One region of the Streptomyces sp. NPDC006208 genome, then DNA from elsewhere that is predicted to be linked to it. Evidence: predicted binding sites of a transcription regulator. Region 1 holds the regulator's gene; the other holds the start of a gene.

The links. The regulator HrcA, encoded in region 1, represses chaperone genes, less so after heat shock. The targets are predictions, from matches to a motif close to TTNGCACTCNGNNNNNCNGAGTGCNAA.
Region 2: the regulator HrcA is predicted to act here: its motif matches at 2,139-2,165, upstream of groL (chaperonin GroEL).

What each region holds. Positions count from the first base shown of each region.
Region 1 is NZ_JBEXSW010000032.1:78,917-83,617, reverse strand. It holds gene ABZ208_RS25060 (nitronate monooxygenase) at 1-748, opposite strand, end outside; gene dnaJ (molecular chaperone DnaJ) at 984-2,117, opposite strand; gene hrcA (heat-inducible transcriptional repressor HrcA) at 2,118-3,143, opposite strand; gene ABZ208_RS25045 (MBL fold metallo-hydrolase) at 3,309-4,031, shown strand; gene ABZ208_RS25040 (DUF3097 domain-containing protein) at 4,106-4,701, shown strand, end outside.
Region 2 is NZ_JBEXSW010000011.1:131,681-136,381, reverse strand. It holds gene ABZ208_RS11575 (hypothetical protein) at 1-118, opposite strand, end outside; gene groL (chaperonin GroEL) at 322-1,944, opposite strand; gene ABZ208_RS11565 (cold-shock protein) at 2,308-2,511, opposite strand; gene ABZ208_RS11560 (MoaD/ThiS family protein) at 2,932-3,207, opposite strand; gene thrC (threonine synthase) at 3,231-4,520, opposite strand; SAM riboswitch class I at 4,538-4,665, opposite strand.

The sequences.
Region 1 (4,701 bases):
CGTTCGCGCCGGACTCGGGGCACACCAGGAACGCGGTCCCCAGCTGACCCGCGCTCGCGCCGCACGCCAGCGCGGCGGCGATCTGGGAGCCGCGCATCAGCCCGCCCGCGGCGATCACCGGCAGCGGCACGGTCTCGCGGACCAGCTCGATCAGGGTGAGCAGCCCGATCCCGGACCCGTCGGCGGCGGGGTCGTCACGGTGTGTTCCCTGGTGACCACCCGCCTCCACCCCCTGCACGCACACCGCCTGGGCGCCTGCCTGGTGCGCGGCCAGCGCCTCGTCGGGCGTGGTGACGGTGACGATCGTGAAGGTGCCCGCCTTGGCGAAGGACTTGAACACATAGGCCGGGGGGCAGCCGAAGGTGAAGGAGACGACCGGGACCGGGTCGTCGAGCAGGATGGCCAGCTTGGCCTCGTAGCCGTCGTCGCGTCCGCTGTCGGGATCGCCGAGCGGAGTCTCGTACCAGGTGGCCTCACCGGCGAGCTGCTGCATGTAGACCCCGACTGCGGCGGGGTCGGCGGTGCCGGGCTGCGGCATGAACAGATTGACGCCGAAGGGCCGGCCGGTCAGCCCGCGGAGCTGTGTGACCTCCTGGTACATGCCGTCCGCCGTCTTGTACCCGGCCGCGAGGAAGCCGAGGCCACCGGCCTCGGAGACAGCAGCGGCGAGCTGGGGGCAGGAGGCACCGCCCGCCATCGGGGCCTGCACGATCGGATACCGGCAAAGATCGCTCAGTGCGGAGGACATGAACGCATCGTGCCATGTCCCTGGCGCCCCGCCGAATCCGGTATTCCGCCGAGCCGGGGACCCCGGAGCGGCGTGGGGCGCCAGACGCCGACGCGTCCGGCGCCGCACGCCGCGGGCGGCTCGAGCCGCCCAGGGCCCGACGCCCGTCGAACGCATCCTTCAGACGCGAGAACAGCCTGCCGCCCAGGCTGACCGTGCCGGCCCGGGGACACCCCCGGACCCGGCACAACCCCGCCTAACGCCCGTTGAACGCATCCTTCAGACGCGAGAACAGTCCTTGCTGCCCGGGCTGGAACTGCCCCAACGGCCGCTCCTCGCCCCGCAGCTTCGCCAGGTCGCGCAGCAGCCGCTCCTGGTCCGGGTCCAGCTTGGTCGGGGTGGTCACCTCGACGTGCACGATCAGATCGCCGCGTCCTCCGCCGCGCAGATGCGTGATGCCGCGACCGTGCAGCGGGATCGACTGGCCGGACTGCGTACCCGGCCGGATGTCGACCTCCTCCACGCCGTCGAGCGTCTCCAGCGGGCACTTCGTGCCCAGGGCCGCCGCCGTCATCGGGATCGTCACCGTGCAGTGCAGATCGTCGCCGCGCCGCTGGAAGACCGGGTGCGGCAGTTCGTGGATCTCGACGTACAGATCACCCGCGGGGCCGCCGCCGGGGCCGACCTCGCCCTCGCCCGCGAGCTGGATACGGGTGCCGTTGTCCACACCGGCCGGGATCTTCACGGTCAGGGTGCGCCGCGAGCGGACCCGGCCGTCGCCTGCGCACTCGGGGCACGGGGTCGGCACGACGGTGCCGAAGCCCTGGCACTGCGGGCACGGCCGCGAGGTCATGACCTGGCCCAGGAAGGACCGGGTCACCTGCGAGACCTCACCGCGGCCGCGGCACATGTCACAGGTCTGCGCCGAGGTACCGGGCGCCGCGCCCTCACCGGAGCACGTCGTACAGACGACGGCCGTGTCGACCTGGATGTCCTTGGTGGTGCCGAAGGCCGCTTCGTTGAGCTCGATCTCGAGGCGGATCATGGCGTCCTGGCCGCGGCGCGTGCGTGACCGGGGGCCGCGCTGCGACGCCGTACCGAAGAACGCGTCCATGATGTCGGAGAAGTTGCCGAAGCCACCCGCTCCGAAGCCGCCCGCGCCGCCGCCGGCCTGCGACAGCGGGTCGCCGCCGAGGTCGTAGACCTGCTTCTTCTGCGGGTCCGACAGCACCTCGTAGGCCGCGTTGATCTCCTTGAAGCGCTCCTGCGTCTTCGGGTCCGGATTCACGTCCGGGTGGAGTTCGCGCGCGAGACGGCGGAAGGCCTTCTTGATCTCGTCCTGAGATGCGTCGCGGCGCACGCCGAGTACGGCGTAGTAGTCCGTGGCCACTTACGACTCCGCCAGGATCTGTCCGACGTAACGTGCCACTGCGCGTACCGCTCCCATCGTTCCGGGGTAGTCCATGCGGGTCGGTCCGACCACGCCGAGTTTGGCAACTGCCTCGTCGCCCGAACCGTAGCCGACAGCGACCACGGACGTGGAGTTGAGACCTTCGTGGGCGTTCTCATGACCGATCCGTACGGTCATGCCCATACCGCCCGACTCCTTGGCCTCGCCGAGCAGCTTGAGCAGCACCACATGCTCCTCGAGCGCCTCGAGCACCGGCCTGATGGTCAGCGGGAAATCGTGTGCGAAGCGGGTCAGATTGGCGGTTCCGCCGATCATGAGCCGCTCCTCGGTCTCCTCGACCAGGGTTTCGAGCAGCGTGGACAGCACCGCGGAGACGGTACCGCGATCCTCGCGCTCGAAGGACTCGGGCAGGTCCTGCACCAGTTGCGGCACATCCGTGAAGCGGCGTCCCACGACCCGGCTGTTGAGCCGGGCGCGCAGATCCGCGAGCGAGATGTCACCGAAGGGCGCAGGGCAGTCGATCATGCGCTGTTCGACCCGTCCGGTGTCCGTGATCAGCACGAGCATCAGACGGGCGGGCGCCAGGGAGAGGAGTTCCACATGCCGGACGGTCGACCGGGTCAGCGAGGGGTACTGGACGACGGCGACCTGCCGGGTCAGCTGCGCCAGCAGCCGTACCGTACGGCCCACGACGTCGTCGAGGTCGACCGCTCCGTCCAGGAAGTTCTGGATGGCGCGGCGCTCGGGCGACGACAGCGGCTTGACGCCGGCCAGCCTGTCGACGAAGAGCCGGTACCCCTTGTCGGTGGGGATCCGTCCCGCACTGGTGTGCGGCTGGGCGATGAAGCCCTCTTCCTCCAGCACCGCCATGTCGTTGCGGACGGTGGCCGGGGAGACGCCGAGCTTGTGCCGCTCGGTCAGGGCCTTGGAGCCGACGGGTTCCTCGGTGCCGACATAGTCCTGGACGATGGCGCGCAGGACCTCGAGTCTGCGTTCGCTGAGCATCGCGCGCACCTCCAGCTGTGGTTCCTCGGTGTTTCGCCTGGCACTCGATGAGGGTGAGTGCCAGCATTCCCCTGGCCCAGTGTACGGCTGCCGGGTATCCCCCTAGCAAGGGCGGCCGACCCGCTGTCACGAGACTGCGCTGGTGGATGCGGATAGCGTCGCCGCATGGACGTCACTTGGGAAGACTCCGGCTGGGAACGACTCGGCGACGGAATCGGCCGCCGAAGGATGCCGATCTGGGATGCCACCATCGGTTTGGTCGCCGGTGAGGACGCGATTCTCCTGTACGACACAGGCTCGACGATCCGCGAAGGGGCCGAGCTCCGCACCCAGGCGCAGGCACTCCTGGGCGGCCGCCGGGTGACGCATATCGCACTGAGCCATCCCCACTTCGACCATGTGCTGGGGACGGCCGCGTTCGCGGGAGTGGAGATCTACGGTGCGGTCGGCGTCGACGCGGTGCTGCGGCGGGACCGCGGCGAACTGCGCAGGAGCGCCGTACGGCACGGGGTGGACCCGGACGCGGCCGCGGAGGCCACCGACCTGCTGGTGGCGCCGCAGCATCTGGTGAGCGGGGAGTGGACGCTGGAGCTCGGCGGCCGCCAGGTCCTGCTGGCCAATGTGGGCCCCGGCCACACCGGTCACGATCTTGCGCTGCTGGTGCCGGGCAGCCCCGAGGTCGTCTTCTGCGGCGACCTGGTCGAGGAGTCGGGCGAACCGCAGGCGGGCCCGGACGCGATCCCGTCGCGCTGGCCCGCCGCGCTTGACCGGCTGCTGGCGCTCGGCGGCGAGGACGCGATGTACGTGCCGGGGCACGGTGCGGTGGTGGACGCGGCGTTCGTGCGCCGCCAGCGTGACGCGCTGGCGGAGCGCTTCGGTGTGCAGTAGCGCCGGCCGCACACGGGAGCCCGCTGCCCGGACCTGACGCCCCGTCGGCCGTCGGCCCCCGGCAGAATGCCCCCATGCACGCGAGGCAGTACGACCCCGACCTGACGCCGCCCTGGAAACGGTCCGGCCCCGTTCCCGAGGTTCCCGCCGAACCCGATCTGGTCGTGGAGGAGGTCACCACCGGGTTCTGCGGCGCGGTGATCCGCTGCGAGGCGGGCACGGTCACGCTGGAGGACCGCTTCGGCAAGCACCGGGTCTTCCCCCTGGAACCCCGCGGCTTCCTGCTGGAGGGCACGGTCGTCACCCTGGTCCGCCCCTCCGCGGCGGCCCCGTCCCGGCCCGCCCGTACGGCCTCCGGCTCGATCGCGGTCCCGCAGGCCCGCGCCCGCGTCGCCCGGGCCGGCCGCATCTATGTGGAGGGCCGCCACGACGCGGAACTGGTCGAGCGGGTCTGGGGCGACGACCTGCGGATCGAGGGTGTGGTCGTCGAATACCTGGAGGGCATCGACGACCTCCCGTCGATCGTCGCGGAGTTCGCCCCCGCCGCGGACGCACGCCTGGGCGTGCTGGTCGACCACCTGGTCCCCGGCTCGAAGGAGTCGCGCATCGCGGCCTCGGTGACGGATGCGCACGTGCTGGTCGTGGGCCACCCGTACATCGATGTCTGGGA
Region 2 (4,701 bases), on a different contig from region 1:
CGTCCTCGCGCAGCCGCTGCCACAGGGACGCGTTCGGCGGGTGGGGACGGTACGGCGGTGGCGGTCCACCGTTCGGTGGCCATGGCGGGCGGTACGGTCCCTGTCCCCCGAAAGTCACGCGGCTTCCCTCCTGGATCGTGGGCAGCTGATCGTTCCAGAACATTCAACTGCCTCGAGCCCGAGGCCACATGAGGATTTCGAGGTCGCCCCTTTCGCGGCAGTAGCCCGTACGGTCGCCGCGCAGACGCCGAAGGGCGGCACCCCCCTGGGAGGAGGGGTGCCGCCCTTCGTCCTTACGGACGGGTCCGATCCGAAACCGGATCAGAAGTCCATGTCACCGCCCGGCATGCCGCCACCGGCAGGCGCGGAAGCCTTCTCCGGCTTGTCGGCGATGACGGCCTCGGTGGTGAGGAACAGCGCCGCGATGGAGGCCGCGTTCTGCAGGGCAGAGCGGGTCACCTTCGCGGGGTCGATGATGCCCTCGGCGATCATGTCGACGTACTCACCGGTCGCGGCGTTCAGGCCGTGGCCGACGGGCAGGTTGCGCACCTTCTCGACGATGACGCCGCCCTCGAGACCACCGTTGACGGCGATCTGCTTCAGCGGAGCCTCCAGCGCGAGCTTCACGGCGTTGGCGCCGGTCGCCTCGTCACCCTCGAGCTCGAGCTTCTCGAAGACCGAGGAAGCCTGGATCAGAGCCACGCCACCACCGGCGACGATGCCCTCCTCGACGGCCGCCTTCGCGTTGCGAACGGCGTCCTCGATGCGGTGCTTGCGCTCCTTGAGCTCGACCTCGGTCGCGGCGCCGGCCTTGATGACGGCCACGCCGCCGGCCAGCTTCGCGAGGCGCTCCTGGAGCTTCTCGCGGTCGTAGTCCGAGTCGGAGTTCTCGATCTCGGCGCGGATCTGGTTGACGCGACCCTGGACCTGGTCGCTCTCACCGGCACCGTCGACGATGGTGGTCTCGTCCTTGGTGATGACGACCTTGCGGGCGCGGCCCAGCAGGTCCAGGCCGGCGTTCTCGAGCTTGAGGCCGACCTCCTCGGAGATGACCGTGCCACCGGTGAGGATGGCGATGTCGTTCAGCATCGCCTTGCGGCGATCGCCGAAGCCCGGGGCCTTGACGGCAACGGACTTGAAGGTGCCACGGATCTTGTTGACGACCAGGGTCGACAGGGCCTCGCCCTCGACGTCCTCGGCGATAATCAGCAGCGGCTTGCCCGACTGCATGACCTTCTCCAGCAGCGGGAGCAGGTCCTTCACCGAGGAGATCTTGGAGTTGACGATCAGGATGTACGGGTCGTCCAGGGACGCCTCCATACGCTCCATGTCGGTGGCGAAGTACGCCGAGATGTAGCCCTTGTCGAAGCGCATACCCTCGGTGAGCTCCAGCTCCAGACCGAAGGTCTGGGACTCCTCGACGGTGATGACGCCTTCCTTGCCGACCTTGTCCATGGCCTCGGCGATGAGCTCGCCGATCTGGGTGTCGGCGGCGGAGATGGAGGCGGTGGAAGCGATCTGCTCCTTGGTCTCCACGTCCTTGGCCTGCTCGAGCAGGGCACCGGAGACGGCCTCGACGGCCTTCTCGATACCGCGCTTGAGGGCCATCGGGTTGGCGCCGGCGGCCACGTTGCGCAGGCCCTCACGGACGAGCGCCTGCGCGAGAACGGTCGCGGTGGTCGTACCGTCGCCGGCGACGTCGTCCGTCTTCTTGGCGACTTCCTTGACCAGCTCGGCGCCGATCTTCTCGTACGGGTCCTCGAGCTCGATCTCCTTGGCGATGGAAACACCATCGTTGGTGATCGTGGGGGCGCCCCACTTCTTCTCGAGGACGACGTTCCGGCCCTTGGGGCCAAGGGTGACCTTGACGGCGTCGGCGAGCTGGTTCATCCCGCGCTCGAGACCGCGCCGTGCCTCCTCGTCGAACGCGATGATCTTGGCCATGTGAAGTGGTCCTCCCGGACTTGGGGGTCCCCCCGTGCCCGCAGGGCTACGGGGGAGGATTGCTTCCGGACCGTGCTGGTGCCCGCGACGGACGGCCTGCAAGCCGTGTGGTTCCTTGCCCCACCCGGCCCGCGGGCCTCACCGACCCGATCCAAGTTCTGTCACTCTCACCTGCAGAGTGCTAACGCCAATGATTAGCACTCGGCATAGGAGAGTGCAAGCGGCTCTCGGGGATCCGCAGGCGGAGAGCGGCGAAGGCGGAGGGCGGACGAACCGTGCGTGAACGCACGACGAGGGGTCCGCATCCCTGGATGGGATGCGGACCCCTCGGAGTGAGAACGTCGGTGGCCGATCGCGACTGGATCAGACGGCCAGCTTGACCATGTCCGCCTGCGGACCCTTCTGGCCCTGCGAGATCTCGAACTCAACTCGCTGACCCTCTTCAAGGGTGCGGTACCCATCCATCTGGATCGCGCTGTAGTGGACGAAAACATCCGCACCACCGTCGACCGCGATGAAGCCGTAGCCCTTCTCCGCGTTGAACCACTTGACGGTGCCCTGAGCCATGCCTAACTCCCCTATTACTGGCCCTTGCGCAGGACCGCACTTCGCGGACCCGGGTCAGACCTACCGCCCCGACAGGAGGGGCGGGCGCCGGAACGCGTCGACCGCGGCTGAATGTATCTGTCCAACTGCCGTCTGCAACAGGTCAGTCGGACGAGAATTCTGCGCAGTAGCAAAGGGATGAAATGTGCAAATTCCGTGAATTCCGGGGCAAGTCGGGCTCCACAAAGTATCCCCAAAGGCGCATTTCGATCGCACACTTTGGCCACTTCTTGTCGCCTCCCGGCGCATTCTCATACACAGGGGAAGCGAGTGGCGGAGGCCGCTTCCCCAACTCTATCGCGCTCAACCATGCAGAATTGCCCCCTCCGGTTCTCCACCGGAAGGGGCAATTCTCGTTACTCTGGGTAATTCCAGGTCGCGTCAGCCACCGGCGACCGCGGGGATGATGGAAACTCCCGCACCGTCCGGCGTCGCCGTCTCCAGCCCCTGCTCGAAGCGCACATCGTCGTCGTTCACGTACACATTGACGAAGCGGCGCAGCTTGCCCTGGTCGTCCAGGACCCGGGCGGCGATGCCCGCGTGGTTCTTCTCCAGGTCCGCGATGACCTCGGAGAGGGTCGCGCCCTCGGCCGGGACCTCGGCCTTGCCGCCCGTGTACGTGCGGAGGATGGTGGGGATGCGGACGTTGACGCTCATGGTGTGCTGCCTCTCTCGGTGGTTCAGCCGGCCAGGCCGGCGTCGCGGAACGCGTCCAGACTCGGGCGGATCGTCGCGGTCGGACCGGTGGTCGGGGCGACCGCGTCCAGCGTCTTGAGACCGTCGCCGGTGTTGAGTACGACGGTGGTGAGCGTCGGGTCGAGCAGGCCCTGCTCGATCAGCTTCCTGGTCACGCCCACGGTCACGCCTCCCGCCGTCTCGGCGAAGATTCCCTCGGTCCGCGCCAGCAGCTTGATCGCGTCGACGACCTGCTCGTCGTTGACGTCCTCCACCGCACCGCCGGTGCGGCGGGCGATGTCCAGCACATACGGGCCGTCGGCCGGGTTGCCGATCGCGAGCGACTTGGCGATGGTGTTCGGCTTCTGCGGGCGTACGACGTCGTGGCCGGCCTTGAAGGCGGTGGACACCGGCGAACAGCCCTCGGCCTGGGCGCCGAAGATCTTGTACGGCTTGTCCTCGACGAGACCGAGCTTGATCAGCTCCTGCAGACCCTTGTCGATCTTGGTGAGCTGCGAGCCGGAGGCGATCGGGATCACGATCTGGTCGGGCAGCTGCCAGCCGAGCTGCTCGCAGATCTCGTACGCGAGCGTCTTGGAGCCCTCGCCGTAGTACGGGCGGAGGTTGACGTTGACGAAGCCCCAGCCCTCGCCGAGCGGGTCGCCGATGAGCTCGGAGCAGAAGCGGTTGACGTCGTCGTAGTTGCCCTCGATGCCGACCAGTTCACCGCCGTACACGGCGGCCATGACGACCTTGCCCTGCTCAAGGTCGTGCGGGATGAACACGCAGGAGCGGAAGCCGGCCCGGGCCGCGGCGGCGCCGACGGCGCCGGCGAGGTTGCCGGTGGAGGAGCAGGACAGGGTGGTGAAACCGAAGGCGCGGGCCGCCTCGACGGCGATCGCGACGACACGGTCCTTGAAGGAGTGCGTCGGGTTGCCGGAGTCGTCCTTGACGTACAGGCCGCCGGTGACGCCCAGTTCACGGGCGAGGTTGTCGGCCTTGACCAGCTGGGTGAAACCGGGGTTCAGACTCGGCTTGCCGGCCACGTCGGCGGGGACGGGCAGCAGCGGGGCGTAGCGCCAGATGTTGTCCGGGCCCGCTTCGATCCGCTTGCGAAGGGCCTCGGGGTCGCCGCTCGGCAGGTCGTACGCGACTTCGAGCGGCCCGAAACACGAGGCACAGGCGAAGATGGGGCCGAGTTCGAAACGCTCCCCGCACTCGCGGCACGAGAGCGCGGCGGCCGGTCCGAGGTCCACAGGGGTGGTGGTGCTGCTTGCAACGGTCTGCACAGCCATGGTGGCGAGGCCCTTTCTCCTCATCTTCCTCGTGACGCATCTCGCCACGAGACGGAATTGGCACCTTCCCCACCGTGACCTCGCGGTCGGCGGGAGGGTTGCCGGGGCTTCAACGGGCCGTTCCCTCTGCCCCTCTGGATGAGCGGTATTCAGTTGTCAGCGCGACGACCCCCGGCATGCG